Regions from separate parts of the Noviherbaspirillum agri genome, predicted to be linked through region 2. Evidence: predicted binding sites of a transcription regulator. Region 2 holds the regulator's gene; each other region holds the start of a gene.

Evidence for each region. Region 2 encodes sigma-54, which starts transcription at its own class of promoters, with help from an activator protein. Its sites were predicted from a motif close to TGGCANGNAANCTGCTTT; they were not measured.
Region 1: a site for sigma-54 is predicted at 2,916-2,933, ahead of prpB (methylisocitrate lyase). Genes of this name have one in related genera too.
Region 3: a site for sigma-54 is predicted at 5,074-5,091, ahead of nirB (nitrite reductase large subunit NirB). Genes of this name have one in related genera too.
Region 4: a site for sigma-54 is predicted at 3,036-3,053, ahead of glnA (type I glutamate--ammonia ligase). Genes of this name have one in related genera too.

The regions. Positions count from the first base shown of each region.
Region 1 covers NZ_BAAGWA010000004.1:205,546-213,349, forward strand. Annotated here, with positions in the region: gene cls (cardiolipin synthase) at 1-254, shown strand, start outside; gene ACYVIA_RS09170 (DUF1289 domain-containing protein) at 274-459, opposite strand; gene ACYVIA_RS09175 (glutathione S-transferase family protein) at 496-1,137, shown strand; gene prpR (propionate catabolism operon regulatory protein PrpR) at 1,147-2,769, opposite strand; gene prpB (methylisocitrate lyase) at 3,009-3,899, shown strand; gene prpC (bifunctional 2-methylcitrate synthase/citrate synthase) at 3,918-5,072, shown strand; gene acnD (Fe/S-dependent 2-methylisocitrate dehydratase AcnD) at 5,299-7,804, shown strand, end outside.
Region 2 covers NZ_BAAGWA010000005.1:233,836-241,639, reverse strand. Annotated here, with positions in the region: gene ACYVIA_RS11750 (KpsF/GutQ family sugar-phosphate isomerase) at 1-921, shown strand, start outside; gene ACYVIA_RS11745 (KdsC family phosphatase) at 921-1,448, shown strand; gene lptC (LPS export ABC transporter periplasmic protein LptC) at 1,445-2,038, shown strand; gene lptA (lipopolysaccharide transport periplasmic protein LptA) at 2,076-2,624, shown strand; gene lptB (LPS export ABC transporter ATP-binding protein) at 2,626-3,366, shown strand; gene ACYVIA_RS11725 (RNA polymerase factor sigma-54) at 3,384-4,865, shown strand; gene hpf (ribosome hibernation-promoting factor, HPF/YfiA family) at 4,977-5,324, shown strand; gene ACYVIA_RS11715 (enoyl-CoA hydratase/isomerase family protein) at 5,915-7,006, shown strand; gene ACYVIA_RS11710 (deoxyguanosinetriphosphate triphosphohydrolase) at 7,073-7,804, opposite strand, start outside.
Region 3 covers NZ_BAAGWA010000007.1:38,564-46,367, forward strand. Annotated here, with positions in the region: gene ACYVIA_RS13665 (nitrate reductase) at 1-1,909, opposite strand, end outside; gene nirD (nitrite reductase small subunit NirD) at 1,906-2,265, opposite strand; gene nirB (nitrite reductase large subunit NirB) at 2,572-5,010, opposite strand; gene ACYVIA_RS13680 (nitrate/nitrite transporter) at 5,394-6,608, shown strand; gene ACYVIA_RS13685 (protein kinase domain-containing protein) at 6,706-7,804, shown strand, end outside.
Region 4 covers NZ_BAAGWA010000004.1:196,230-204,033, forward strand. Annotated here, with positions in the region: gene ACYVIA_RS09130 (hypothetical protein) at 257-835, shown strand; gene ACYVIA_RS09135 (TAXI family TRAP transporter solute-binding subunit) at 984-2,309, shown strand; gene ACYVIA_RS09140 (rhodanese-like domain-containing protein) at 2,312-2,770, opposite strand; gene glnA (type I glutamate--ammonia ligase) at 3,164-4,579, shown strand; gene ACYVIA_RS09150 (DUF4124 domain-containing protein) at 4,769-5,266, shown strand; gene glnL (nitrogen regulation protein NR(II)) at 5,331-6,410, shown strand; gene ntrC (nitrogen regulation protein NR(I)) at 6,580-7,804, shown strand, end outside.

The DNA of each region.
Region 1 (7,804 bases), on a different contig from region 2:
TCCACTGCAAAATCATGGTCGTCGACGGTTTCGTTGTGTCGACCGGTTCCACCAACTTCGACAATCGTTCATTCCGGCTGAATGACGAGGCAAATCTGAATATCTACGATGAAGCCTTTGCCCGGCAGATGACAGAGGTGTTCGAAAAAGACCTGAAGCGTACGCGCCGCATGACGCTGGAACAGTGGCAGGCAAGGCCGTGGTCGGAGAAGCTGATCGAGCACGCCGCGTCGTTGCTTGGCAAGCAGCTTTGAGAAGGGCTGCCGCTGGCAGCTATGAATTACGGCGCGGATAACCTTCGGCAGTAATGCGCTTCCACACGCGTTCTTTTTCTTCCTCGCTCATGAACACCCAGTTCGCCACTTCGGCGACAGTGCGTCCGCAACCGCGACAGACATCGTCGAATGTGGTCGAGCAGACGGCGACGCAGGGCGTGTCGGGACGGGAAGAATTTTGCATAATGGCAGCCTCAAAAAAACAATCATAGGCGAATCGATGTACACACTCTACTACTACCCCGGCAATGCCAACCTTGCGCCACACATGCTGCTGGAAGAGCTTGGCGTGCCTTACGAACTGGTATTGGTCGACCGGGAGCAGAATGCGCACAAGCAGGCCGATTACCTGAAGCTCAATCCCACCGGGCGTATTCCGGTATTGATCGATCGCGATCTTGTACTCTTCGAAACGGCGGCGATCTGCCTGCACCTGGTGGACCGCCATCCGGAAGCGGGGCTGGCTCCCGCCGTTGGCACTGCCGAGCGCGCGGAATTCTACAAATGGCTGGTCTACCTGACCAACACCTTGCAGGCGGAGCTGCTCACATATTTTTATCCGGAGCGGCTCGCCGATGAGGCGACAGCGATTGCACAGGTGAAGGCGCACGCCGAGGAGAGCGTTGGAGGCATGCTGGACCTGCTCGACAAGGCTGTGGCCGACAGCGGTGGCCCCTTCCTGCTGGGTAATCGGTATAGCGCTGTCGATCCCTACCTGTTAATGCTGTCGCGCTGGACGCGCATGATGCACCATCCGGCGCGGAACCGTCCTCATTTGGGGCCTTATCTGCGCAGCCTGCTCGAGCGCCCGGCGATTCAGCGAGCGTTTCAGCAGGAAGGTTTGGCGGATCCGCTCATCTGAACATGTACTTCAATCAGTGTTCTTGCCTTGTCCTGCCTGCAGGCGATTGAGCTTTCGCCATAGGGTCGTGCGGCTGATGCCGAGGTGTTTTGCGACCGCCTCGCGATTGCCATTGAAACGCGCAAGCACCTGCTCGATCGATTCTGCCGCTGGCACGGGTAAGGACTTTGGCGCTTCGACCTGATGTGGCGTGCCGGTCAGTTCGGGCGCCAGCGCCATCACGAAGCTCGGGGAGAGGGCCTGCAGCGGTTCCGACGCGAGGAACAGGGCGAGGCGCTCCATCAGGTTGCGCAGTTCGCGCACATTGCCGGGCCAATCGTAGCTGCTCAGCAGCGAGGCACAGGCGAGCACTTCCGCATGCAGGTTGGCATGCGGACGGACGCCGAGCGAGGCGAGCGCATTCTTCAGTCCCCATTCCGCCAGTGGCACCAGATCCTCTGGACGCTCGCGCAGCGGCGGCAATTTCAGGCGCAGCACACCGAGGCGATAGAAAAGATCGGCGCGGAAGCGCCCTTCGCGCACGCGTTGTTCGAGGTCGCAGTGGGTTGCGCTCACAATGCGCACATTGACCGGAACCGGACGCGTGCCGCCGACGCGCACCACCTCACGCTCCTCCAGGACACGCAGCAGTCGCGTCTGCAGTTGTAGCGGCATTTCGCCGATCTCATCGAGAAACAAAGTGCCGCGGTCGGCCGCTTCAAACAGGCCGGGACGTCCGCCACGACGGGCGCCGGTGAATGCCCCTTCCTCGTAGCCGAACAGTTCAGATTCCAGCAAGGATTCCGCGACGGCGCCGCAATTGACGGCGACAAACGGCTGCCGTGCACGCTGGCTTTCGCGATGGATCGCCTGTGCCGCCAATTCCTTGCCCGTGCCGGTTTCGCCCTGGATCAGTACGGTGGCCGGAGACTTTGCATAGAGTTCTATCGAGTGGCGCACTGACTGCATCGCCGGTGAGTCGCCGCGCAAGTCATTCAAGCCATGTTTCGCGCGCAGCGTTTCCGCGACGGGCAGTACACGCCCCGATTCGAGTTGCGTGAAGCGGGCGATCTCCAGTGCATCTTCGAAAGCCTGCCGGATCGATGCGGCGGAATACAGAAACACGCCGGCCAGACCGGCTTCTTCCGCCAGATCGGTGACGAGGCCAGTGCCGACGACTGCCTTGATGCCGCTTGCCTTCAGTTCGTTGATCTGTGCCCGTGCATCTTCCTCGGTGATGTAAGTGCGTTGCGTGATTTTCAGGCCGAAGGTGGCCTGGAATTCGGCAAGTTCCGGCATCGGCGACTGATAGGTGACGAGGCCAATCGCGGGCGTGATCTTGCGTGCGCGGGCGAGCGCCTGCATCACATCGAAGCCGCTGGCCTTGGCGATAACGACAGGTAGTGAGAGACGGCTCTTCAGGTAGGCCGCGTTAGAGCCGGCAGCGATGACGGCATCGCAGCGTTCGTTGGCGAGGCGTTCGCGGATATGGCGGACGGCGTCTTCAAAACCGAGATTGATCGGCTCGATGGTCGCGCGATCGTCGTATTCCGGCGTGATGTCCCGGAAGAGGTCGGAGAGACGGGAGATCGAGACCGTCCAGATAACCGGCTTGTCGACGTTCTCCGTTGCAGGATGGGAAGGATGGCGCATGTTTCAGAATCCGTTTCAGCGTTTCAAGTGTAACGCCAAATGAAACATTTTGGGAGTAAGCTTGAATGAGTCTGCGGCCCGCTAAGTCGATGAAAAACAAGAACATTCATCTCGGCAGATGTCTTTGTTGCAAGGCATTTTCCGAGTGGCACAGGGATTGCAATAAACCGGCAAACGCATTCCGTTGAAACAGTCAGCAGAGTTAATACAGTTGAAACATCAACCCACAAGGTGAAGACATGAGTCTCTATTCCGCAGGTGCCGCCTTCCGCAAGGCCGTCAAAGAAGAATCCCCGTTGCAAGTGGTCGGCGCCATCAACGCCAACCACGCGTTGCTGGCCAAGCGTGCCGGCTACCGCGCGATTTACCTGTCCGGTGGCGGCGTGGCTGCCGGCTCGCTCGGCTTGCCCGACCTCGGCATCTCCAACCTCGACGACGTGCTGACCGACGTGCGCCGCATCACCGACGTGTGCGACCTGCCGTTGCTGGTGGACGTTGATACCGGCTTCGGCTCTTCCGCGTTCAACGTGGCACGTACCGTCAAGTCGATGATCAAGTTTGGCGCAGCCGCGATCCATATCGAAGACCAGGTTGGCGCGAAGCGCTGCGGCCACCGTCCGAACAAGGAAATCGTCAGCAAGCAAGAGATGGTTGACCGTATCAAGGCCGCCGTCGATGCACGTACCGATGAGAATTTCGTGATCATGGCGCGCACCGATGCGCTCGCCGTCGAAGGGCTGGAAGCGGCACTCGACCGCGCACAGGCCTGCGTCGAAGCCGGTGCCGACATGATTTTCCCTGAAGCGATTACCCAGCTCGACATGTACAAAACCTTCGCTAACGCGGTGAAGGTGCCGGTGTTGGCCAACATTACCGAGTTTGGCGCGACACCGCTGTACACCGTCGAGGAACTGAAGAGCGTTGACGTCGGCCTCGTGCTGTATCCGCTGTCTGCCTTCCGGGCAATGAACAAGGCAGCCGAGAACGTCTACAACGCCATCCGCCGTGACGGCACGCAAAAGAATGTGGTCGACACCATGCAGACCCGCATGGAGCTGTACGAGCGCATCAACTACCATGACTTCGAACAGAAACTCGACGCCCTGTTCGCGCAACAAAAAGCCAAGTAATTTTTTCGGGAGATTCTGATGAGTGACCAACAAGCTGCAGGCTTCAAACCCAAGAAATCCGTTGCCCTGTCCGGCGTGACCGCCGGCAATACCGCGCTGTGCACGGTCGGCCGTACCGGCAACGACCTCCACTATCGCGGTTACGACATCCTCGATGTCGCCGACGCCTGCGAATTCGAAGAAATCGCCCATCTGCTGGTGCACGGCAAGCTGCCGAACGCTGCCGAACTGCGCGCTTACAAGGCCAAGCTGAAAGCACTGCGCGGCTTGCCGGCGAATGTGAAGGCTGCGCTGGAATGGCTGCCTGCAGCATCGCACCCGATGGACGTGATGCGCACCGGCGTGTCCGCACTGGGCTGCGTGCTGCCGGAGAAGGACGACCACAACACCCCGGGCGCACGCGATATCGCCGACCGCCTGATGGCATCGCTCGGCTCCATGTTGCTGTACTGGTACCACTACAGCCACAACGGCAAGCGCATCGAAGTCGAAACCGATGATGATTCCATCGGCGGCCACTTCCTGCACCTGCTGCATGGCGAGAAGCCGTCCGCAATGTGGGAAAAGGCGATGCACACTTCGCTGATCCTGTACGCAGAGCACGAGTTCAATGCATCGACCTTCACCGGCCGCGTCATCGCCGGCACGGGCTCCGACATGTATTCCGCAATCACCGGCGCCATCGGCGCGCTGCGCGGTCCGAAGCATGGCGGCGCGAATGAAGTCGCGTTCGAGATCCAGAAGCGTTACGACAATCCGGACGAAGCGGAAGCCGACATCCGCCGTCGTGTCGAGAACAAGGAAGTCGTGATCGGCTTCGGCCATCCGGTGTACACCGTGTCCGACCCGCGCAACAAGGTGATCAAGGAAGTCGCACGCAAGCTGTCGAAGGAAGCCGGCTCGATGAAGATGTTCGACATCGCCGAGCGCCTGGAATCGGTCATGTGGGAAATCAAGAAGATGTTCCCGAACCTCGACTGGTTCTCCGCGGTCTCATACCACATGATGGGCGTGCCGACCGCGATGTTTACGCCGCTGTTCGTGATCGCACGTACTTCCGGCTGGTCCGCGCACATCATCGAGCAGCGCATCGACAACAAGATCATCCGCCCGAGCGCCAACTACGTTGGTCCGGAAGATCTCAAATTCGTGCCAATCAACAAGCGCAAGTAAGACCGTCGACATAATGCTACTGCGCAACCCAAGGACCGGCCTGCGATGCTCACCGTACATCACGTACGGTTGCGCTTCTCGGCCGGCCCTTGGGCCGCTCGCTACGCATTCTGCTCGATGCTCAAAGCTATAGCAGTTAGGGTACGCTCCGCGCACCTTGCCCGCCGAGCGGAAAAGCGGTGCGCATGGCGCACCCTACGCAAATCTCTCTTTTTTTTGACGAGCCATGAACAACGCCTACCGCAAACCCCTCCCGGGTACAAATCTGGATCACTTCGATGCGCGCGCTGCGGTCGAGGCGATCCAGCCGGGCGCCTGGGAAAAGCTGCCCTATACCTCCCGCGTGCATGCCGAGAACCTGGTGCGCCGCTGCGAACCCGCGATCCTCACCGAATGCCTGAAGCAGATCATTGAGGTCAAGCGCGAGCGCGATTTCCCGTGGTTCCCCGCACGTGTGGTGTGCCACGACATCCTCGGCCAGACTGCGCTGGTGGACCTCGCCGGCCTGCGTGACGCGATTGCCGACCAGGGCGGCGATCCGGCAAAAGTTAACCCCGTTGTTCCGGTGCAGCTGATCGTCGACCACTCGCTGGCAGTGGAGTGCGGCGGCTTCGATCCGGATGCCTTCCGCAAGAACCGTGAGATCGAGGATCGGCGCAACGAAGACCGTTTCCACTTCATTGAATGGACGAAGGAAGCCTTCAAGAACGTGGACGTGATCCCGGCCGGTAACGGCATCATGCACCAGATCAACCTGGAAAAAATGTCGCCGGTGATCCATGCGATCGACGGCGTCGCCTTCCCGGATACCTGCGTCGGCACCGACAGCCACACGCCGCACGTTGATGCGCTCGGCGTCATCGCCGTTGGCGTCGGCGGCCTCGAAGCAGAGAACGTCATGCTTGGCCGCGCGTCCTGGATGCGCCTGCCGGAAATCGTCGGCGTGGAATTGACTGGCAAGCGCCAGCCCGGCATCACTGCGACCGACATCGTGCTGGCACTCACCGAGTTCCTGCGCAAATCGAAGGTGGTTGGTTCCTACCTTGAGTTCTATGGCGAAGGCGCTTCGTCGCTGACGCTGGGCGACCGTGCAACGATTTCCAACATGGCACCGGAATACGGCGCGACTGCGGCGATGTTCTCCATCGACCAGCAGACGCTCGATTACCTGACACTCACCGGCCGCTCGCCGGAGCAAGTGAAACTGGTTGAGACCTATGCGAAGGAAGCCGGCCTGTGGTCGGACAGCCTGAAGAATGCGCAGTACGAGCGCGTGCTCAAGTTCGACCTGTCTTCTGTTGTTCGCAACATGGCTGGCCCGTCGAACCCGCACGCACGCGTAGCAACGACCGATCTCGCTGCCAAGGGCATCGCAGGCAAGTGGCAGGAAGTTCCGGGCCAGATGCCGGATGGTGCTGTCATCATCGCTGCGATCACCAGCTGCACCAATACCTCCAACCCGCGCAACGTGATTGCCGCTGCACTGCTGGCACGCAATGCGAATCGCCTCGGCCTGACCCGCAAGCCATGGGTGAAGACCTCGCTCGCTCCGGGATCGAAGGCGGTCGAGCTGTACCTGGATGAAGCCGGGCTGACGGAGGACCTGGAAAAGCTCGGCTTCGGTATCGTCGCCTTCGCTTGCACCACCTGCAACGGCATGTCCGGTGCGCTCGATCCGAAGATCCAGCAGGAGATCATCGACCGCGATCTGTACGCGACTGCTGTGCTGTCGGGCAACCGCAACTTCGACGGCCGCATCCATCCGTACGCGAAGCAGGCCTTCCTCGCATCGCCGCCGCTGGTTGTCGCCTATGCCCTCGCCGGTACGGTGCGTTTCGACATCGAGCGCGATGCCTTCGGTACCGACAAGAACGGCAATCCGATCACGCTGAAGGACCTGTGGCCGTCGGACGAAGAGATCGACGCCATCGTCAAGGCCGCCGTGAAGCCGGAGCAGTTCAACAAGGTTTACATCCCGATGTTCGACCAGCGCAAGTCGGCTGCAACGTCCGTCAGCCCGCTGTACAACTGGCGCCCGATGTCCACCTACATCCGCCGTCCTCCATACTGGGAAGGCGCGCTGGCAGGTGAGCGCACGCTGAAAGGCATGCGTCCGCTGGCAGTCCTGCCGGACAACATCACGACCGACCACCTGTCGCCGTCGAATGCGATCCTGCTGGATTCGGCTGCTGGTGAATACCTCGCGAAGATGGGCCTGCCGGAGGAAGACTTCAACTCCTACGCGACCCACCGTGGCGATCACTTGACCGCACAGCGTGCAACGTTCGCGAATCCGACGCTGAAGAACGAGATGGTGCGCGATGCGGACGGCAAGGTGAAGGCTGGATCACTGGCCCGCGTCGAACCGGAGGGCAAGGTCATGCGCATGTGGGAAGCCATTGAAACCTACATGAACCGCAAGCAGCCGCTGATTATCATCGCCGGTGCCGACTACGGCCAGGGTTCGTCGCGTGACTGGGCGGCCAAGGGCGTGCGCCTTGCTGGTGTGGAAGCCATCGCGGCCGAAGGCTTCGAGCGCATCCACCGTACCAACCTGATCGGTATGGGCGTGCTGCCGCTGGAGTTCAAGCCAGGCACGACGCGCCTGACGCTGGGCATTGACGGCACCGAAACCTATGATGTGATCGGCGCTCTCAAGCCGCGTGCGGACCTCACTCTTGCGATCACTCGCAAGAACGGCGAGCGCGTGGAAGTGCCGGTGACCTGCCGTC
Region 2 (7,804 bases):
CTGGCCCTGAAAGACCGCCTGTCCAACAGCGCGGACGACAGTTTTATTCAAGCCGTTGCGCTGCTGATGCATGGAACCGGACGTGTTGTGGTCTCCGGCATCGGCAAGTCCGGCCATATCGCCCGCAAGATCGCCGCTACGCTGGCCTCGACCGGCACGCCGGCATTGTTCGTCCATGCCGCCGAAGCGCTCCACGGCGACCTCGGCATGATCACCGAACATGACATCGTCATCGCGATCTCCAATTCCGGCGAGGCTGCGGAATTCATCGCGATCATCCCGATCATCAAGCGAATGGGAGCCAAGCTGATTGCCATCACCGGCAACGAAAACTCTCGGCTGGCGAAGCTGGCGGATATCCACCTCAATGCCCGCGTCGACAAAGAAGCCTGCCCGCTGAACCTCGCCCCCACGGCGAGCACCACGGTGACGCTGGCACTAGGCGATGCGCTTGCCGTTGCCCTGCTCGACGCCCGCGGCTTCCGCGAAGAGGATTTCGCCCGCTCGCACCCCGGTGGCGCCCTCGGCCGTCGCCTGCTGACGCATGTCCGAGATGTCATGCGCAGTGGCGATGCCATTCCGTCAGTTGCGGCGGATACCCCGTTGCCGAGGGCCTTGCTGGAAATCACGAACAAAGGCATGGCAATGACGGCTATCGTCGACGAGGCAAACCGCGTTCTCGGCATCTTCACCGACGGCGACTTGCGTCGTCTGATCGAAGCGGCGCAGGACTTCGGCAAGCTGAAGATGGCCGACGTCATGCATGCGAACCCGCGTACGATCGGCCCGGACCAGCTGGCCGTCGAGGCCGTCGAGCTGATGGAACAATTCCGCATCAACCAACTGCTGGTCGCCGACGCCGAGGGCAAGCTCGTCGGCGCATTGCATATCCACGACCTCACGCGCGCAAAGGTGATCTGATGCAGGAGGACGCTGTCGCCCGGGCCGCGCGCATTCGGCTCATGATTTTCGACGTGGATGGCATTTTGACCGACGGCAGCCTGCATTACGGCCCGGACGGCGAAACCATCAAGACCTTCAATGTCCTCGATGGGCACGGCATCAAGCTTCTGCAGCAGTCCGGCGTGGCCACCGCCATCATCAGCGCCCGCAAATCCGAGATTGTCGCCCGTCGTGCCGCCGACCTTGGCATTCGACATGTGCAGCAAGGCGTGCATGACAAGCTGGTTGCATTCGAGCAGCTGCTTTCGCAAACCGGCATCGCTGCCAGCGCCTGCGGATTCATCGGCGACGACGTCATCGACTTGCCGATCCTGCTGCGAACCGGCTTTGCCGCGAGCGTCCCCAACGGCCATCCGGAAGTCCGGTCACGTGTGCATTACGTGACACAGGCAGCCGGCGGACGGGGCGCCGCCCGCGAATTGTGCGATTTCATCATGCGGGCGCAAGGTAATTACGAGGCGGCTCTGGCGCCGTATCTGGCATGAACGATGCGCGCACGGCAAGGCGGGTTCGCCTTGCCGCTGTATTGGTACTGATGATCGGCTTGGCGCTCGGCAGTTTCTGGCTGTACGAGGTCATGCGCCGTGCGACGGAAGATGTGCTGCCGGCAGTGGAGAGGACCGAGCCGGATTTTTACGTCGAGAAATTCAGCTACGTCAAAATATCGCAGGAAGGAAAAGCTCAGTACCATTTTTCCGGCGACAAGATGACGCACAATCCACTAGACGACTCCTACGACATCGTTCAGCCGGTGGTAAGCAATTTGAACAAGGCGAATCCGCCGATAACCCTGCGCTCGGATCGTGCAACGATCAACAGCGACAGCAGCGAGGTGCATATGTATGACAACGTGCATCTCGATCGCCCGGCAGCTCCAGATGTTGAGCCGATGCATGTTGCATCGGATTACCTGCTTTTATTGCCCGATGACGATGTTGTCAAGACGGATAAGCCTGCGGAAATCACGCTAGGCCAATCAAAACTGACCGGCACCGGCATGTATGTGAATAACGCGACGCGCGAACTACGTTTGACAAGCAATGTTCATGGCACGTATCAAGCCCCGTTGCGTTAATCCGATATAACTTGATGCATCACTTTCGAGATTGTTCATGAAACGTTTTTTCTTGTTGCTGTTGATGCTGACGGCCGTTGCCACCGGCAACGCACACGCTGAGAAAGCCGACTCCGACAAGCCAACCAATGTCGAGGCCGATCAGATGGCTTACGACGACGTAAAACAGATCAATACATTCACCGGCAATGTGGTTCTTACCCGAGGCACATTAACCATGCGAGCACACAAGATGATTGTGACGCAGGATCCGGCCGGCTATCAGTTCGCCACTCTCCTTGCACCGGCCGGCGGACTTGCGACGTTCCGCCAAAAACGCGATGCCGGCCCTAACCAATGGGTTGAGGGACACGCAGAACGTATCGAATATGATGGCAAGACGGAAATCGTGAAACTGTTTTCCAAGGCGATGATTCGTCGCCTCGAAGGCAGCAAGCCGACCGATGAAGTGGAAGGCGAATTCATTTCATATGACAGCCGCGCCGAGTTCTTCACGGTCAACAACACGGCAACCGGCGAAAGCAAGCCGGGTGGCGGTCGGATCAAGGCGACGATCCAGCCGCGCACCGAGTCAAAGGATCAATGACATGACAAGCACACTGGCCGTCAGCGGCTTGCAGAAGAGTTACGGCTCTCGTCAGGTGGTGCATGATGTATCGCTTCAGGTGGAAAGTGGCGAAGTCGTCGGCCTGCTGGGCCCCAATGGCGCCGGCAAGACAACGTCCTTTTACATGATTGTCGGCTTGGTACCGTCCGATGCAGGAGAAATCAATCTCGATGGGACGGCGATCTCGCGCCTGCCGATTCACCGGCGTGCCACGCTTGGCTTGTCCTATTTGCCGCAGGAAGCATCGGTATTCCGCAAGCTGACCGTCGAGGAAAACATCCGGGCGGTACTGGAACTGCAACGTGTCAACGGCAAGCCGCTAAACCGTGCCGAAATTGACAAGCGCCTGAACGACTTGCTGGCCGACCTGCAGATTGAGCGTTTGCGCGAGAACCAGGCCTTGTCGCTATCAGGCGGAGAACGGCGGCGCGTGGAAATTGCACGCGCGCTGGCAACCAACCCTCGGTTCGTACTGCTGGATGAACCTTTCGCCGGGGTGGACCCAATTGCTGTCATCGAGATCCAACGTATCGTACGCTTTCTGAAGGAGCGCGGGATCGGAGTGCTCATTACCGACCACAACGTGCGTGAAACACTTGGCATTTGCGACCGCGCCTATATCATCAATCAGGGCTCGGTCCTGGCCAGCGGCAGACCGGACGACATCATTGCGAACGAGTCCGTACGGCGCGTATATTTGGGTGAGCACTTCCGGATGTAAGGAAGAACCAAACAGGCATGAAACAGACACTCCAACTTCGCATCTCGCAACATCTGGCACTGACGCCCCAGTTGCAGCAGTCGATACGCCTGCTGCAACTGTCGACGCTGGAGCTGCATCAGGAGCTGGAACAAATCCTGTCCGACAATCCGCTCCTCGAGCGGGTCGATGATCCTCTTGATCATTCTGTGCGCCTGCTTGCTGATGGCGCGATCAGCCCCGGAACAACGAGCAGCGGCGATGTGCCAGTGACGGATGCCAACGGCTCGTCCGGCGCCGACGAAACAGAAGCTGCTTTTGCGGGCAACGATGCCTCCGAAGGGACATCCGCCAGTGAAAATGAATGGAGCTTTGACGATGTGGCTCGTACATCGAAAGCACCGGAAGATGATGAAGCCCGTCCGCAGCTCGAAGCACATGAAACGACGCTGCGTGAACACCTGCTGGAGCAGATGCGGGTAACCGTACGCGAGCCACGTGACCGTGGGTTGGTGGAACTGATCATAGATGCGTTGAATGACAATGGCTATCTCGAAGAGTCGCTGGAAGAAATCCATGCACGCTTGCCGGAAGAGCTGGAGGTCGAGCCGGAGGAGTTGTCGGTCGCACTGAAATTGTTGCAGAGCTTCGAGCCTGCTGGTGTGGGCGCGCGCAATGCCTCCGAATGCTTGGCAATCCAAATTAGGCGCTTCCCCAAGGTGCCACTGGTGACGCGGCGCCGCGCGCTGGACATCGTCGAGAACCATCTTGCCTTGTTTGCCCAGCGCGATTTCAACAAGCTGAAGAAAGTTCTCGACTGCGATGAGGAAGACCTGCGCGAGGCACAGCATGTGATCAAGCAGTGCAATCCACATCCAGGTGCCTTGTTCGCATCCGACACGTCGGACTATGTCGTTCCCGATGTGATCGTCAAGCGCACGAAGAACGGTTGGCAGGTGATGCTCAACCATGACGTCATGCCCCGGCTGCGTGTGAATGCCTTGTACGCGAATATCCTGAAGCAAAACAAAGGTGAGGGATCGCTTACTTCGCAGCTTCAAGAAGCGAAATGGCTCATCAAAAACATGCGCCAGCGTTTCGACACGATCCTGCGTGTGGCCCAGGCGATTGTGGATCGACAGCGCAACTTTTTCTCGCATGGCGCAGTGGCGATGCGCCCTCTTGTCTTGCGTGAAATTGCTGATACACTGGGCTTACACGAGAGCACTATTTCTCGCGTGACAACTCAGAAATACATGCTCACCCCTCACGGCATGTTCGAGTTGAAGTACTTTTTCGGCAGCCATGTGGCGACCGAAGCGGGGGGAGAAGCTTCATCAACCGCGATTCGCGCACTGATCAAACAATTGATAGGAGCAGAAGACCCAAAGAATCCATTCTCTGACAGCAAAATCGCAGACATGTTGGGAGAACAAGGCATGGTCGTCGCGCGGCGCACGGTGGCGAAGTACCGCGAAGCTCTCAAGATCCCTCCAGTCAACCTGCGAAAATCCCTGTAATTATCGTGTTGTAGTGTTGTCTTTGTTGCTGTGTTCCGGCGTAGCCTGCTACGCGGAGATGCAATCGGGCACGTTGCGAACCGCCAGCGACACTATCCATAGGAGCGCTGTATGAATCTGATAATCAGTGGACATCATCTCGAACTGACCCCTTCTATTCGCGAGTATGTGAATACGAAGCTGGAGCGAATCAGACGTCATTTCGATCATGTCATTGATGTTGCAGTCATCTTGGGTGTTGAAAAACCGTCAGAGAAGGAGAAACGACAGCGTGCCGAGGTCAACCTGCGTTTGAGAGGAAATGTGATTCATGTGGAGAGCTTTGCCGAAGACCTCTATGCTGCGATCGATCTGCTGGTCGACAAGCTGGACCGCCAGGTTCTCAAGTACAAGACCAAGGTCCAGGATCATCAGCACGAAGGCATCAAGCGCATGGTAGAGCAACCTGCGGCGACCTGAGCAAGTCGCGCGAGTGGCAATCGGCGGATAAGCAAAGGGGCATTCGATGCCAAGCCCCTCGCTTAACCTGTTGAAGGTTTTGGGATAGCCAAAGGCTGATTGAAGGGCCGCATTCGCAAGGATGCGGCCTTTTTTCATTGGTCGGGGTCGCCAAGGTGCTGCGGCGAATGCAGGGGTATAAGCGAACTGCAGGAACCTTCCGACCGGCCAAAACGATAATCTGTGCCTTGGAAATCAGCGGGGCTCGCTGAACTTTATCCGCAACAGACGCCGTGCGCCTGCTGTGAGTTCAGCGTCGACCCTTTTGAGCACCATTGGAGCCGGGCTAGGTTCAGCATCCTCTGGCGTGATTGAGTTCGACAAACAGAAAGCCCCGTAAGTCGTTGAACTTACGGGGCTATTTGCCCGGTCAATCAACCGCTTTCAACAGGTTAAGCGAGAGGCTTGATTCGATGCCCCTTTTTCTTTTTGTTGTCGCGAGCCTGACGACAAGCGCACAAGCACCAAATGCAAAATGTCAGTGCAGCGACTGCTTGCCTTTTCCATTCTCGATAAAATAGCCCGACCTTCATTGATGAAAATGCTCCGACATGACTGACCTCGTCCAACTCTCCGTCAAGAACAAAACAGGCTTTATTACCCTGGACCGCCCCAAGGCTCTGAATTCGCTTTCACTCGACATGATCCGGTCGATGACGAAAGCCTTGCTCGCCTGGCGTGCCGACGAGACCATTCACGCGGTTGTGATCAACAGCACCAGCGAAAGGGCATTCTGCGCCGGCGGCGATATCCGATTCTTCTACGAAGCCGGATCGAGCACACCGAAAGGCCGCAGCGCACTTCTCGAGGACTTTTTCACCGAGGAATATGCGCTCAACCACCTGATCCACTATTATCCTAAGCCCTATATCGCCTTCATGGATGGCATCGTGATGGGCGGCGGAATGGGCGTGGCACAAGCCGGGACAGGCAATCGCATGCGCGTCGTGACGGAACGTACCAAGATGGCCATGCCCGAAGTAAACATCGGGTTGTTCCCTGATGTCGGCGGGGGTTATTTCCTTTCCCGGGCACCCGGCCAGATTGGCGCATATCTTGGCGTAACGGGCGAAACGATCAGTGCAGCGGATGCGCTTTACGCCGGCCTGGCGGATGTGTTCGTACCCGTGGAGAAACTGCCCGCACTGCTGGAACTGTTGGTAACCCACACCGCAGGCGACATTCGCCAGGCCGTGCAGGCGTTTGCAGAACCGTTCCGGTCGCAGGCCGATCCGGCCAGGAGCATGCTGGCTACCGAACGCGACGCAATCGACAGGCATTTCGCCCATGATGATGTTCGTGCGATCTGCGCGTCGCTGGCTGGAGATGCGAGCCAGTTCGCGCAAAAGACGTTATCTGTGATGAACAAGCGATCGCCGTTGATGATGTGCGTAACCCTGGCGCAGTTGCGTCTTGGTGCCAGCATGAGCGTCGCCGATTGCCTGCGCCTGGAGCGCACGATGGTCCGGCGTAGCTTCGAGCACGGCGAGGTTCTGGAAGGTATTCGTGCGGTGGTGATCGACAAGGACAATGCCCCGAAGTGGAATCCGCAGTCGTTGAACGATGTCACGCCAGAGATGGTCAGCCAATTCTTCGCTCCCGCCTGGCCGGCTCACGCGCACCCGTTGCGTCACCTCGAATAAAAACAGAGTGCACGCTGGGCAGCAGTCGTGATGCCTGGCATACCTTTGGTTCGGCAAGAAGATTGATTAGATCTCGCCGATCATGAACAAGCGGCGATGCTCGCGCATTGCATACCGATCCGTCATGCCGGCAATATAGTCGGCGACTTTCCGGGATTGGGTGCGCTCGCGTTCGGGGCCACCGTCGCTTGCGTGTACCTGATAATCGAGCGGCAGCAAGCTCGGCTCCTGCATGAAGGCATCGAACAGCTCCCTGACGATCCGCCGTGCCTTGCTCGTCATGCGATTTACCTGGTAGTGCTGATAAAGGTTCTGGCGCAAGAATCGCTGGAGCAGCACGGCTTCCTTGCGCATCTCGTCCGAGAAAGCGATGAGCGGTGGCGCATTGCGCACATCGTCGACGTGCTTTAGCTGAACTTCCTGGATGCGTGCTTGTGAGGTCTGGATGAGATCGACAATCAATGCGTTGATCATGCGACGAATCGTTTCATGTACAGCACGCCGACCGTTGATTCCCGGGTAGACAGACTCGACCTCGCTACGATGACGCGCCCAGAAATCGACTTCGCCCAACTGGGTAGTTGTAAGGAGCCCAGACCGAAGACCATCATCGATGTCATGGTTGTTATAGGCGATCTCATCGGCCAGATTCGTGAGTTGCGCCTCCAGCGTGGGTTGCTTATTGTCGATAAAACGCTGACCGATGTCGCCCAGCCTGGTTGCATTCGCCGCAGAACAATGCTTGAGGACGCCTTCGCGTGTTTCGAACATGAGGTTCAGTCCGTTAAACGCACCGTA
Region 3 (7,804 bases), on a different contig from region 2:
TGCGGATCATGCGGCGGTCCATATCGATCTGCGCCAGCACGACGGCGGGTTCCGATGCATGGGCGAACAGCTGCGCCACGGTGCCGGTGCGGCTCATGCCGTGCCATTGGTCACGCAAGCGGCCCGTGGTCAGGCGGAACGGAAAGCGTGCATCGACCGGCTCCGCCACCGACTTGTACACGGTGTTGACGAACTTCGCGCGGCCGTTCGCGGTGGGGAAAATGCCGTCGTCATACAAACGCTTCTTGCCGCTGCCTGCACCCTCCGGGAAGGGCCATTGCTGGGGCCCCTGGTCTTCCAGGATGCGGTAGGACAGCCCGGTGATATCGAGGTCGCGGCCACGGGTCGACTCACGATGCTCGTTCCAGATTTCCTCAGTGGTGGTGTAGGGGAAGATGGTCCGTCCACGCCCCATGCGCGCTTCCAGCCGCCGCGCAAATTCGATGACGATCTCCCAGTCGTGCCGCGCTTCACCCGGCTTCGGCAGCACCGGCTTGAAGCGCGTGATGCGGCGCTCGGAGTTGGTCACCGTGCCTTCTTTCTCGCCCCAGCTGGTGGCCGGCAGCAGCACGTCCGCATACGGCACGGTGGCGGTGGTCTTGTACGCTTCCTGCACGATGACCAGCTCGGCGTTTTTCAGCGCCTCGCGCACCATGCGTTGCTCGGGCAGCGATTGTGCGGGGTTGGTGCAGGCGATCCAGACGATCTTGATGTCGCCGGCGCGGATCGCATCGAACATCTCCACCGCTGTCTTGCCGGGCTGCGCCGGCACATCCTCCACGCCCCATAGCCGCGCCACTTCGGCGCGGTGCTCCGGATTGGCCATGTCGCGGTGTGCGGACAGCAGGTTGGCAAGACCGCCGACTTCGCGTCCGCCCATCGCGTTGGGCTGTCCGGTCAGCGAGAACGGGCCTGCGCCCGGCTTGCCGATCTGGTGCGTCGCGAGGTGCAGATTGATCAGCGCGGCATTCTTCGCAGTGCCGGAAGCGGACTGGTTGAGTCCCTGGCAATACAGCGACAGCGATGCATTCGATTCGCCGAACCAGCGTGCCGCCCTGACGAGGTCTTCCTCGCTGATGCCGCAGGTGTCGGCAACGTACTTCGGCGTGTAGTCGCGTACGGTGCGCTTGAGGTCGGCGAAGCCTTCGGTGTGCGCGTCGATGAACGCCGTGTCGACCAGGTCTTCCCAAAGGCAGATGTGCAGCATGCCGTTGAAGAGCGCAACATCGGTGCCGGGCAGGATGGGCAGGAACAAATCGGCGTCGCGTGCGGTATCGGTACGGCGCGGGTCGGCGACGATGAGCTTGAGGTCCGGGTTCTTGCGGCGCGCCTCTTCTATACGGCGATAGAGGATGGGATGCGCATAGGCGGTGTTGGAGCCGACGATGAAGATCACCTCGGCGTGCTCGATATCCTCGTAACAGGCCGGCGGCGCGTCCGCACCCAGCGTCTGCTTGTAACCGGCAACGGCACTCGACATGCAGAGGCGCGAATTGGTGTCGATGTTGTTGGTGCCGACCAGTCCCTTGGCCAGCTTGTTGAAAACGTAATAGTCCTCGGTCAGTAACTGGCCGGAGATGTAGAAGGCCACGCTGTCGGGCCCGTGCTCGCGGATCGTGGCGGCGAACTTGTCGACCATAAAATCCAGCGTGGCATCCCATGTCGCACGTTCGCGTTCAGCGCCACGCGTCGTCCGCAATTCCGGATAAAGCGCGCGTGCCTGCTGTTGCAGTACCGGGTTGGCGGTCAGGTGCAGCGTGCTGCCCTTGGTGCAGAGGCGGCCGAAGTTGGCAGGATGGTCGGGATCACCGCGCACGCCGATGATCTTTTCACCGTCGCTCTGCACGATGACGCCGCAACCGACCCCGCAGTAGCAGCAGGTCGCCCTGGATTCGCGCAAAACAGTCATGCAGCCTTGGCCTCGATTGCGAGCGTGTTCAGCTCCTCCACATCGAGGAACACCAGGCCGTCTTCCACCTTCACGCTGAACTTCTGCGTGCAGCCCTCGTCCGGTGCGGTTGCACATCCGGAATCAAGCTCGATGTTCCAGTTATGCAACGGGCAGGCAACGCGCTCGCCGAAGACAATCCCCTGTGACAGCGGGCCGCCCTTGTGCGGGCAGCGATCGAGCAGCGCGAACACCTTGTCCTCGCTGTTGCGGAATACGGCGACGTCGCCGCAGGCATTGGCAGCGCGCTTAACGACGCGTGCGCCGAGTGCCGGGATATCGTGGACCTTGCAGATTTCTTTCCATTGTCGAGACATTGCATTTCCCTATCTTGTGTTTGGCCGATGTAGCAAATACGTTGGATACACCTAACTGTCCTATGGCTGGCTTGCATCAAAGTGGCACAGTAGAGTTCCCTCCCCCATGCAGGGGGAGGGCTAGGGTGGGGGTAGTGAGGTCGAATCATCGCTGACGATATCGCAACCACACTACCCCCATCCCAACCTTCCCCCTGCAAGGGGGAAGGAGCCCAATCAAGCAGCCGCATGTAGGGTGCGCTCTGCGCACCGGTTCTTGTGCTGGCAGTGGCGGTGCGCGAAGCGCACCCTACCTGCCTGCACCTATTACGCCGTAATCGGCTCGAACTGGCGCGTATCGACCAAGGCCTTTTCCTTCTCGTGCCACGGGTCCGGCTCGCCATCGAGCGCAAACAGCAGGCGCTCATACAGCGCCTTGCGGTTTTCTGCGTCGTCCAGCACTTTCTTCTTCACATAGTCGAGGCCGACGCGCGCAATGTAGTGCACCGTGCGCTCCAGGTACCAGCCTTCTTCCCTGTACAGCTGCAGGAATGCGCCCGAGTACTCGAGCACTTCTTCATGCGTTTTCACCTTGGTGAAGAAATGCGCGACTTCGGTCTTGATGCCACCGTTGCCGCCGACATAGATTTCCCAACCGGAATCCACACCAATCACGCCGACATCCTTGATGCCGGATTCGGCGCAGTTGCGCGGGCAGCCGGACACGGCAATCTTCACCTTGTGCGGCGCGTACATGCGCCACAGGCCGCGCTCCAGCTCCTGCCCCATGCGGGTCGAATCCTGCGTGCCGAAACGGCACCATTCGGAACCGACGCAGGTCTTCACCGTACGCAACGCCTTCGCATACGCATGGCCGCAGGGCATGTCGAGATCAGCCCACACACCGGGCAGGTCTTCCTTTTTCACGCCGAGCAGGTCGATGCGCTGGCCGCCGGTCACCTTCACCGTCGGGATCTTGTACTTGTCGACGACGTCGGCAATGCGGCGCAGCTCGGACGCGTTGGTCTCGCCGCCCCACATGCGCGGTATCACCGAGTAGGTGCCGTCCTTCTGGATGTTGGCATGTGCTCGCTCGTTGATGAAACGCGATTGCGGATCGTCCTTCGCTTCATGCGGCCAGGTGGAAAGCAGGTAATAGTTGATCGCCGGCCGGCAGGATGAGCAGCCGTTGGGCGTGCGCCATTCCATGAACTGCATCGTGTCGGCGATCGTCAGCAGCTTGTTGACCTTGATCGCGTCACGCACTTCCTGGTGCGTGCGGTCGGTGCAGCCGCACATTGGCTTGACCTTTGCAGACGATGAATAGTCGCCGCCGACGGTGGCGGAAATGATCTGCTCCACCAGCCCTGTGCAGGAGCCACAGGATGCCGATGCCTTGGTGTGCTTGCGCACATCCTCCAGCGTGAACAGGCCCTTCTCCTTGATCGCCTTGACGATAGTGCCCTTGCACACGCCATTGCAGCCGCAGACCTCGGCGTTGTCCGCCATCGAAGCCGCCTTGTTGACACCCGCATGGCCCGCATCACCCGGCCGCCCAGTGTTCGACTCGCCAAACATCAGCGTGTCGCGGATATCGCCGATGTCGCGCGCCTCGCGCAGCAGGTTGAAATACCAGCTGCCGTCCACCGTATCGCCGTACAGGCAGGCGCCGACCAGCTTGTCGCCCTTGATTACCAGTTTCTTGTACACGCCGCCGATCGGGTCAGACAGCACGATTTCCTCCGTGCCCTCGCCGCCCATGAATTCGCCGGCGGAAAACAGGTCGATGCCGGTAACCTTCAGCTTGGTCGACGTGACCGATCCCTGGTAGCGGCCGATGCCGAAGTTGGCGAGATGGTTCGCACAGACGCGCGCCATTTCAAACAAGGGAGCGACAAGTCCATAGGCGGTACCGCGATGGTTCACGCATTCGCCGACGGCATAGATGCGCGGGTCGTAGGTCTGCATCGTGTCGTTGACCACGATGCCACGGTTGCAATACAGGCCAGCCGATTCGGCGAGTGTGGTGTTGGGACGGATGCCGACGGCCATCACGACGAGCTCTGCGGGTACTTCGAGACCATCCGTGAATCGGATTGCCTTCACATGTCCTTCCTCGTCACCGACGATTTCCTTGGTGTTCTTGTCGAGCAGGAATTTCAGGCCGCGGTCTTCCAGCGACTTCTGCAGCATCTTGCCCGCAGTCGGATCGAGCTGGCGCTCCATCAGCCAGGTCGGCAGGTGCACGACAGTCACGTCCATGCCGCGCAGCTTGAGGCCGTTGGCCGCTTCCAGTCCGAGCAGGCCACCGCCGATGACGATGGCATGCTTGTGCTTGCCGGCCGCCTCGATCATCGCATTGGTGTCCTGGATGTCGCGGTAGGAGATCACGCCCTTCAGGTCCTTGCCGGGCACCGGCAGCATGAAAGGATTGGAGCCGGTCGCCAGCAGCAGGCGGTCGTACTCTGCAACCGTGCCGTCCTCGGCAATCACCTGGCGCTTGATGCGGTCGATCCTGACGATCTTCTTGCCGAGATGAAGGGTGATGTTGTTTTGCGCATACCAGTCGACATCATTGAGCATGATGTCCTTGATAGTTTGCTCGCCGGCCAGCACCGGCGACAACAGGATGCGGTTGTAGTTTGCGTACGGCTCTGCGCCGAACACCGTGATGTCATAGATATCCGGTGCAATCTTGAGCAACTCCTCCAGGGTGCGCACACCCGCCATGCCGTTACCGACCATGACCAACTTCAGCTTCTTCATTAAAGCTCCTTCTTTGCCGGGCCTCGCCATTGAAGCCGCTTGATAAACGTTTCCGAAAACGTATTAGCAAGACAGGTGCCAGCGATACGTTCCGCAAGAACGCACCGCGATGAAGACGTTGTCGCACCGTAGAGGTGCGAACGCACAGCGCAATGCATGCCCCGCACAACATCGAAGCAGTCCCGCACTTATACGGGCGCACCAGCAACGTACAGTTTCCGAATGCTCGCCTCGTTAATGTGCATGCAGGTACAAACAGCGTGCATCTAACGTGCACGCCCCACATATCCATGGTGCATGGACCGCAAATATGCGGCGTGGGGGCGAATGGCATGGCGCTTGCAATGCGCAGCCGGGACACCACTCTCGTGCAAAGGAGAATCATGAAATCATCGTCATTCTGGAAGGCGGGCCACACGCCGACATTGCTTGCTTCATTCTTTTACTTCGACCTGAGCTTCATGGTCTGGGTGCTGCTCGGGCCGCTTGCGATCCAGATCTCCACGGATCTCGCCCTTACGCCCGCACAGAAGGGGCTGATGGTGGCAACGCCATTACTCGCCGGTGCACTGCTGCGCATCGTGATGGGCGTACTGGTCGATCACCTGAAGCCGAAGAAGGCCGGCGCCATCGGCCAGGTGATCGTGATCGCCGCATTGGGATGGGCCTGGCTCGGGAAGCTGGATTCCTATGAGGACATGCTTGTGCTTGGTGTGCTGCTCGGCGTGGCCGGTGCCGCATTCGCGGTGGCGCTGCCGCTCGCATCGCGCTGGTATCCGCCGGAGCACCAGGGCACGGCGCTGGGCATTGCGGGCGCCGGCAACTCCGGCACGGCGTTCGCAGCACTGTTTGCGCCGTCGCTCGCCGTCGCGTTCGGCTGGCAGAACGTATTCGGCTGGTGCCTGATACCGCTCGCCGTCGCATTCATCGTGTACATGGTCTTTGCAAAAGATTCGCCGAGTGCGCCACCGCCAAAGGCGATGATCGAATACCTGCATGTATTGAAAGACAAGGACGCGTGGTGGTTCATGTTCTTCTATAGCGTGACCTTCGGCGGTTTCTCCGGACTGGCCTCGTCGCTGGCGATCTACTTCAACAGCCAGTACGGGCTGTCGCCTGTCACCGCAGGCTATTTCACTGCAGCCTGCGTGTTTGCCGGCTCGCTGGTGCGCCCGCTCGGCGGCGTGATCGCGGACCGCATCGGCGGCATCCGCACCCTGTCCTTGATGTATCTGCTGGCGGGCACCTTCCTGTTCATCGCCAGCTTCGGCCTGCAATCGGCGGCGTTGGCGCTGACAGTATTCGTTGCCGCGATGCTGGCACTGGGCACCGGTAACGGTGCGGTCTTCCAGCTGGTGCCGCAGCGCTTCCGCAAGGAGATCGGCGTGATGACAGGCTTGGTCGGCATGGCCGGCGGTGTCGGCGGTTTTTATCTCGCGTCGAGCCTGGGTTATTCCAAGCAGGCAACCGGCAGCTACCAGCTTGGCCTGACGCTGTTCTCGGCGCTGGCGGTTGCCGCGCTCGTCGGCCTGTCAGTGGTCAAAGGCCGGTGGCGCACGACCTGGGGAAGTGCTGCCATGACGACCGCAAAGATCTGATATCGTCATCTGGCGTCTTTCTAGTGCGCGGCGATCTCGCGGTCGCCGCGCTTTCGTTCAATTTTGCTTTCCACCGCCGTCCATGGCGGAATGAAACATGTCCCTGTCCGTCAGCATCGGCCACGCAACCCGTACCGGCCCGCGCGAGCGTAATGAAGATTTCGTCGGCATGGTCACGCCCAATGAGCCGGACCTGTCCAGCAAGGGATTGATTGCGGCGATTGCCGACGGTGTGTCTGGCAATGAAGGCGGCCGGGAGGCGTCGGAATACACGGTGCGCGGGCTGCTCACTGACTACTACGCCACGCCGGACACCTGGCCTGTCACGCAATCGCTCGACCGCGTGCTCAGGGCGATCAACAGCTGGGTGCAGCAACAGGGATCGGTGCGAAGCGAGCTCGCCGGCATGGCGACCACGCTGACCGCCGTGGTACTGCGCGGCGGCTTCTACTATTTTTCGCATGTGGGCGACACCCGGCTGTACCTGCTGCGTGCCGGGGTATTGACGCGCCTCACGACTGACCATGTTTGGGACCGGCCGGAAATGCAGCACGTGCTCACGCGTGCTGTCGGACTCGATTCGCGGCTTGCGGTCGATCACGGCATGGGAGAGCTGCACGAGCGGGACGTCTTCCTGCTCGCTTCCGACGGCGTGTGGGCGAGCATCACCGAGTTCGACATTACGCTGGAACTGTCGCAGCTCGCGCTCGGGCAGGCGGAGGCGACCGCAACAGCGGAAGCGCTGGTCGAGGCGGCGCTCGCCGCCGGCTCATCCGACAACAGCAGCGCGCTGGTGCTGACGGTGGAGGCGCTGCCGGAAGAGAACCTGCGCGATGCGCTGTCCGGCTCATTGCAGCTGCCCGTGCCGCCAAGGCTCAAGCCGGGCCAGACGATCGACGGCTACGTCGTCGATGCGCTGATCCACGCTTCGCAGGCGACTCTGCTGTACCGCGTCAGCGATCCGAAGTCGCAACGCCAGCTGGTGCTGAAAACCCTGCATCCGGATCGCGGAGACGACGCGCAGGAACGCTCCGCCTTCGCGCATGAGGAATGGCTGGCGAAACGCGTCGTGGCGCGCTTCTTCCCGCAGGTGATTACGCCAGAACAGAAGAACTACCTCTACTACCTGACCACCTGGCATGCCGGCCACACGCTGCAGCAAAGGCTCGATACCGGCGCGCACTTCACCGCGCCCG
Region 4 (7,804 bases), on a different contig from region 2:
GAAGCTCATGCGACTTAATTTAGTGAACGTTCCTTACTGTTCGCAAATGTCGTCAAGTGATGCTTAATGTGTCGGCAACTGGAGTGCTTTTGCTCCAGACTTGATATGTCTCAAAGGGCAGTAGAGGCGTCCGCCTATACTCTCCCAACACTTTTTCAACCCTCTTCTTCCGCTCTGTTTCCTGCTCGTGCTCAGGAGATCGGAGCATCCCTGATTATCTATTGCTATTCCGCAGTAACAGGTTCAAGGAACAACGATGCTGACCGCAACATATTCTCTCGTCGCTATTGCGGCTGAGCAGGACAATACGCGCAGCCGGCTCGACCGGCTGCAACAGTACATTCATACCGCTTGGAAAAGCCTGCAAAGCATTGACTTCGGCTTTATCGAAAATGCACTGAACAAGCTGATGCAATTTGACAAGTTTTGCCGCAACCGAAAGATTGAGGTGTGCCTGATCCCGGCGCTACGCCGTGCAAGCCGGGAGGCTGAGGTGCTTGTGGAGGAGCTGGATGCGTTGAGCAGCGCTGCAAGTAATATTCTGCGCTCCATTGGTGAACAGTTGACGGCGGCATTTTTCGCCGGGCAGATCCGATTCTCGGAAATTTGTCAGGCAATGGACTTGTATTGCCGCAAACTCGCCTTGCGTCTTGACAGAGAGGATAAGGAGTTACTGCCGATGGCGCGCAGCCATTTTTCGACCGAGGAGTGGTTTTCCATTGCCGCGCAGCTCCTTTCCGATGAAACTACAGCACTCGGTCGAAGGCGGAAGCGTCGCCCGCTGCATCGTACAGCGGGCGTGCTCGGCAACCGCGTGATGAACGTCCGCTCATAATCAGGTTTGCCAGAAGAATGACGCCGCATCAGTCTGCGGCGCTGCGTTAGTGCGCGCCTTCCTTGTTGTGCTCTGTGCCGATCTCCAGGGTCTTGCTTAAAGCACAGTTTCTTGGCATGGTGTGGCCATGGTTTTTCTCGGGTCACGCATGCCAAAAATCTTTCATTTCACACGCTTTTCCTTGCGTGACTTCCTCATTGCGGCGGGCCCCGCAGCGATCGCTGTCATTGCCACTTGCCTGCTCGCATATTGGCTGATTGATCCCTTTCCGCCGTCCGAAGTGGTACTGGCAACCGGACAGGACAACAGTGCCTATGAGGTATTCGGGAAGGAATATGCTGAAAAGCTTGGCCGCTTTGGCATCACGGCACAGCTGAGCCCTTCGTTGGGATCCCAGGAAAACCTGCAACGCCTGAAAGAGGGCGGTGTCGATCTGGCGTTCGTGCAAAGCGGGTCGACCGACGAGCAAGATGCGGAGCGCGCGGGACTGATATCACTCGGCAGCCTGTTCACCGAGCCGGTCTGGCTGTTCCTGCGCGAAAAGAAGAGCGTCGCGCAGCTGACGCAATTGCGTGGCCTGAAAATCAACGTTGGTCCCGAAGGCACAGGAGTGCCGGGATTGTTCAGGAAACTGCTGGCAGCCAACGGCGTAGAGCCTGACCAGCTTGTGCTTGGCAGCCTCGAAAATACTCCGGCGACGGTGGAGTTACTGGAGGGCCGGATCGACGGGCTGGTGTTCAGTTCCGCCCCGGATGCGCCCTTGATCCAGATGCTGCTGCAAACGCCGGGGATCAGGTTGTTCGACTTTCCCCAGGCCGAGGCCTACACGCGTCGTTTTCCGTTCCTGTCGCATGTCGTGCTTCCGCGCGGGATCGTTGATCTGGGCCGGAACATTCCGTCCAAGGAGCACCACCTGATTGCGCCGACGGCGACGCTCGTCGCACGTGAAGGTGTGCATCCTGCACTGGTCAACCTGTTCGTGCAGGCTGCGGCGGAAGTTCACGGCCGGACCGGCTGGTTCCAGAAAAAGGGGGAATTCCCGACAGCCAGCTATACGGAAATCCCGGTTTCACCGGCAGCGGCACGGTTTTATACCAGTGGTCCGCCGCTGTTGCAGCGGTATCTGCCATTCTGGCTCGCCAATTTTTTTGAGCGGATGTGGGTGGTGATTGTCGCACTGGGCGCATTGATCCTGCCGCTGTCACGGATTATTCCGCCACTTTATGTGTGGAGGGTCCGCTCCCGGGTATTCCGTTGGTACGGACAACTGCGCGCGGTTGAACAGGCGATTGAGGACGTGTCAGAGGAGCATCGGGCGAATGTCTATCCTGCCCAACTGAAGCGGCTGAACGATATCGAGGAGCGGGTAAACCGCATCTCCATACCGCTATCGTTTGCGGATGAACTCTACGGCCTGCGCAGCCACATCAATTTTGTGCGGCGTCGTGTGCTCGGATTGATGAAAGCCGGATAGTTTCAAGCCCCTATCCATGGCAGGTTGGCCTTGCACCATCCGCCAACCGTCTTCCGGTGGCCATGCGCATCCTTGTCGCCTTCGAAACCCTCCAGGATGTCGAAGCAGTGCGAGTAGCCATGCTCGGTCGCCAGCTTCGCGGCATGCCGCGAGCGAACGCCGGAGCGGCACAGGAACAGGATGATGTCTTCCTTGCCGACCACCTGGCTAAGCTGGGAGATGAAATCGGGATTGGGGACGCCGCCAGGGTAGAGGCTCCACTGTATGGCGACGTGCTGGGCTTCAGGGATGACAACCCGACCCACCCAGTCACGCTCGGCATTGGTTCGGACGTCCACCAGTCTGACCTTCAGGTCTTGCTGAAGCAGCGTGTAGGCTTCGGCCGGTGTGATTGCCCCGGCATACGGCAAGTCGCTTTCCCGTCCGCGTTGACGAGCTTGCATGAGAATGTCGATGTTCATGATAGTGCCGACCCTGAGGTTGAGGTTTTCGATAGTTTAACTTTTGTCTTCCTTTTCCTGTGGAACGATGTTTGCACCGGCTTTGTGCGGTGAGCGGGTCGAATCGAGCATCTTGCACAGAAATGGTGCTTTCTTTTGTCGATGCACTCTTTTGGTGATTGGGCGCCGAGATGTCGTCTTCAGCAAAATATTTCAAAAGCACATTAATTACGTGATTTCCGCCGCTATCAGACGCAGACACGAAACTTGTCATTACTCAAGTTGATGGCACGAATTCTGCTATCAATGGTTGCAAGTTCTGGCCTACTTCGAGGTATGGACGCCTTGGGCGATACCGGGTAGGCTCAACTGTTCAAAATTTTCGTATCACTTTGCTCATACTAGGAGATTCGCATGGCAATGACGGCCGCAGACGTCTTGAAGATGGCGAAAGACAACGAAGTCAAATTCGTTGATTTTCGTTTTGCTGACACCCGAGGCAAGGAACAGCATGTGACCGTGCCGGTTTCGCAGTTCGGCATGGACAAGTTCGAGTCCGGCCATGCGTTTGACGGCTCCTCGATCGCCGGCTGGAAGGGCATCGAAGCCTCCGACATGTTGCTGATGCCGGACCCGAATACCGCCAACATCGACCCGTTCATGGAAGAGACCACGCTGTTCATGCAGTGTGACGTCATCGAACCGGCCGACGGCAAGGGCTATGACCGCGACCCGCGCTCCATCGCCAAGCGCGCCGAAGCCTACCTGAAGTCCTCCGGCCTGGGCGACACCGCCTACTTCGGCCCGGAACCCGAATTCTTCATCTTTGACAGCGTGCGCTGGAAGATCGACATGTCCGGCTGCTTCGTGAAGATCAACTCAGATGAAGCCTCCTGGACCACCGGCAAGGACCTCGAAGGCGGCAACACCGGTCATCGTCCGAGCGTCAAGGGCGGCTATTTCCCGGTTCCTCCGGTCGACAGCTTCCATGACATGCGTTCGGAAATGTCCCTGATCCTCGAAGCAATGGGCATCCCGGTCGAAGTGCATCACCACGAAGTCGCCGGCGCCGGCCAGAACGAGCTCGGCACCAAGTTCTCCACGCTGGTCGAGCGCGCTGACTGGACCCAGAACATGAAATATGTGATCTGGAACGTCGCACACACCTACGGCAAGACCGTCACCTTCATGCCGAAGCCCATCGTCGGCGACAATGGCTCGGGCATGCACGTTCACCAGTCCATCTGGAAGGACGGCAAGAACCTGTTCGCAGGCGACGGCTACGCAGGCCTGTCCGACTTCGCGCTGTACTACATCGGCGGCATCATCAAGCACGCTCGCGCGCTGAACGCGATCACCAACCCGGGTACGAACTCGTACAAGCGCCTGGTGCCTGGCTACGAAGCGCCGGTGAAGCTGGCTTACTCCGCCAAGAACCGTTCCGCATCGATCCGTATTCCGCACGTTGCGAACCCGAAGGGCCGCCGCGTCGAGGCACGCTTCCCGGATCCGCTGATGAACCCGTACCTCGGTTTCGCGGCGCTGATGATGGCCGGCCTGGACGGCGTGCAGAACAAGATCCACCCGGGCGAAGCAGCGACCAAGGACCTGTACCACCTACCGCCGGAAGAGGACAAGCTGATCCCGACCGTGTGCCACTCGCTCGAGCAGGCACTGGAATACCTCGACAAGGATCGCGAGTTCCTGACCCGTGGCGGTGTGTTCAGCGACACCATGATCGACGCATACATCGAGCTGAAGATGCAGGAAGTCCAGCGCTTCCGCATGACGACCCATCCGGTCGAGTTCGACATGTACTACTCGCTGTAATCAACGGTCGTATTAGTAGTTAGCCGACGGGCAAAACAGCGGGGAAGCTTCGGCTTCCCCGCTTTTCTTTGTACGGGATTCATACCGGGAACTGTTGTCATGACAACGCATTCTGACGGCAAGGTTTGTAAAGCCCTGTTTCTTATCCTAAACTAGTAAGCAGTCAAACTGTTTCTGCAAAGAAAGATTATGAAACAACAATTTTTTGGACTGTTGCTGCTAGCGACACTAGGCGGCTATGCACAGGCGCAGAGCGAAGTCTTTTTATGTGTCGATGACAGCGGCAAGAAGGAATACAAGAACACCGGCACGACCAAGGGATGCAAGCGGGTTGAGCTCCCCGGTATCACGACGATTCCGGCTCCGGCAATGCAGAAGCGCGTCGTCGCACAGACCGCGTCGGCCAAGCCGGCTGCAAGCACTCCGGCCGACTTCCCGAAGGTTGACAGCGACACGCAAAAGGCGCGCGACAATGACCGTCGGCAGATCCTCATGGACGAGGTAAAGAATGAGGAGCAGAAGCTCGCGAACCTGAAGCAGGAGTTCAACAACGGCGAGCCGGAGCGGCGCGGCGACGAGCGGAACTATGCCAAATACCAGGAGCGGGTCGCAACGCTGAAGGAAGACATCTCCCGCACCGAGAAAAACGTCGAGGCATTGCGTCGCGAACTTGGTAACATCAAGTAAGGCATAACGCTTGCACAAGACGGGCCGCGTGATGCGGCCCTTATTTTTTGCGGCTTCCTTTTTTATGACGTCTAAAACTGCCAAGATTCCACTGGACGGACTCGACCTGCTCGCCTCGGCCGTCATCATCCTGAATGCCGACGGACGTGTGGCTTATGCAAACGCCGCCGCCGAGAACCTGCTGGAAAGCTCGTTCAAGACACTGGCCAACCAGAAGCTCAATGAGCTGTTCGTCGACGTGGAGAAGCTCGATGGCGTCATCCGGCAGGCGATGGAGCAGCAGTTTGCCGACAAGCGTCTCGACCTGACGCTCGAACGTGTCGGGCGCGAGCCGCTGCAAGTGCATGTGATCGTCACCGCGCTGGACCGGCGCGACATGCCTGTGCTGATTGAACTGCGCGAGAACGTGCAGCAACTCAAGCTGGACCGCGAAGAGCGGCTGCTTGACCAGAGCCAGGCCAACAAGGAGCTGATCCGCAATCTTGCACACGAGATCAAGAATCCGCTCGGCGGCATCCGCGGTGCGGCGCAACTGCTTGAGTTGGAGTTGCCCGAGCGGCAGCTAAAAGAGCTGCGCGAATATACGCAGGTCATCATCAAGGAGGCGGACCGGCTGCAAACGCTGGTCGACCGCCTGCTGGCGCCGCACCGCCACCCGCACATTGTCGGCGACGTCAATATCCATGAGGTGTGCGAGCGAGTGCGCAGCCTGATCATGGCCGAGTTCCCGAACGGGCTCACCATCAAGCGTGACTATGACCTGTCGGTGCCGGAGTTCCGCGGCGACAAGGAGCAGCTCATCCAGGCCGTCCTGAACATCGCGCACAATGCGGCACAGGCGCTCCGGGACAGGATCGAGTCGGGCGACGCCGAACTGACTTTCCGTACCCGGGTCGCGCGGCAAGTGACGCTCGCCAAGGTACGTTACAGGCTGGCATTGGACTTGCATATCATCGACAATGGACCGGGTATCCCGCCTGACATTCGCGACCGCATCTTTTATCCGCTTGTTTCGGGGAAGGATGGCGGGAGCGGACTGGGTCTGACGCTGGCGCAAACCTTCGTGCAGCAGCACATGGGGGTGATCGAATGCGAAAGCCGGCCGGGGTACACGGACTTCAGGATCTTGATACCGCTCCCATAGCAGGCTGTTGAAGAACTACTGCGCGGGCCGATCCTGAGGCCTGCGGTGCTCAGCGTACGATGTGTACGCGTGCGCTCCTCGGCCCCAGCCTCGGCCCGCTCGCTACGTTTTCAACATCCTGCTGGAGCGCTCTGCATAACGCCACACGACGCGGGACACCGAAAAGTATATGAAGCCAATCTGGATTGTTGACGACGACGAATCGATCCGCTGGGTGCTGGAAAAGGCACTTGCCCGCGAAAACCTCGCGACGCGCAGTTTTTCGAATGCGCGCGACGCGATGGACGCGCTGCAGACCAGTGTGCCGCAGGTTCTGGTGTCCGACATCCGGATGCCCGGCGCATCGGGACTTGAACTGCTGCAAATGGTGAAGGCCAAGCATCCGGGCTTGCCTGTCATCGTGATCACTGCGTTTTCGGACCTCGACTCCGCAGTTGCCGCGTTCCAGGGTGGTGCATTCGAATACCTCGCCAAACCTTTCGACGTCGACAAGGCGGTCGAGCTGATCCGCCGTGCACTGGAAGAGAGCCTGCGCGAGTCCGATGTGGAGCAGTCCGCAACCGAGACGCCGGAGATCCTCGGACAGGCACCGGCGATGCAGGATGTGTTCCGTGCGATCGGTCGTCTGTCGCAATCAAATGTCACTGTCCTCATTACCGGCGAATCGGGCACCGGCAAGGAGCTTGTCGCCCGCGCGCTGCACAAGCACAGCCCGCGTGCAGCGCAGCCTTACATCGCGCTGAACACGGCAGCGATTCCGAAGGATTTGCTTGAGTCAGAATTGTTCGGCCATGAGCGAGGCGCCTTTACCGGGGCGCAGGCAACGCGTCGCGGCCGCTTCGAGCAGGCGGAAAACGGCACGCTGTTCCTCGACGAGATTGGCGACATGCCCTTTGACCTGCAGACACGCCTGTTGCGCGTGCTCTCGGATGGCCACTTTTATCGCGTTGGCGGACACCAGCCGCTGAAGGCCAATGTGCGCGTGATCGCTGCAACCCACCAGAACCTCGAGCAGCGCGTGAAGGAAGGCCTGTTCCGCGAGGACTTGTATCACCGCCTGAATGTGATTCGCCTGCGCCTGCCCAGTTTGAGGGAGCGCCGCGAGGACATTCCGCTGCTGACGCGCCACTTTCTGGCGCAGAGCGCCAAGCAACTAGGTGTCGAAGCCAAGCGCATGTCGGACAGCGCGATGCAGTTTCTAAGCAGCCTGGACTTTCCGGGTAACGTCCGGCAGCTGGAAAACCTGTGCAACTGGATCACGGTGATGGCACCGGGACAGACGGTAGATGTCAAAGACTTGCCGCCGGATCTCACACAGGGTATGACTTCCCCCGAGTATGTTCCACCAGCGGTGACCAGTGCGCCGGCTCCGGCAGCGCCTATGCCATTTCCTG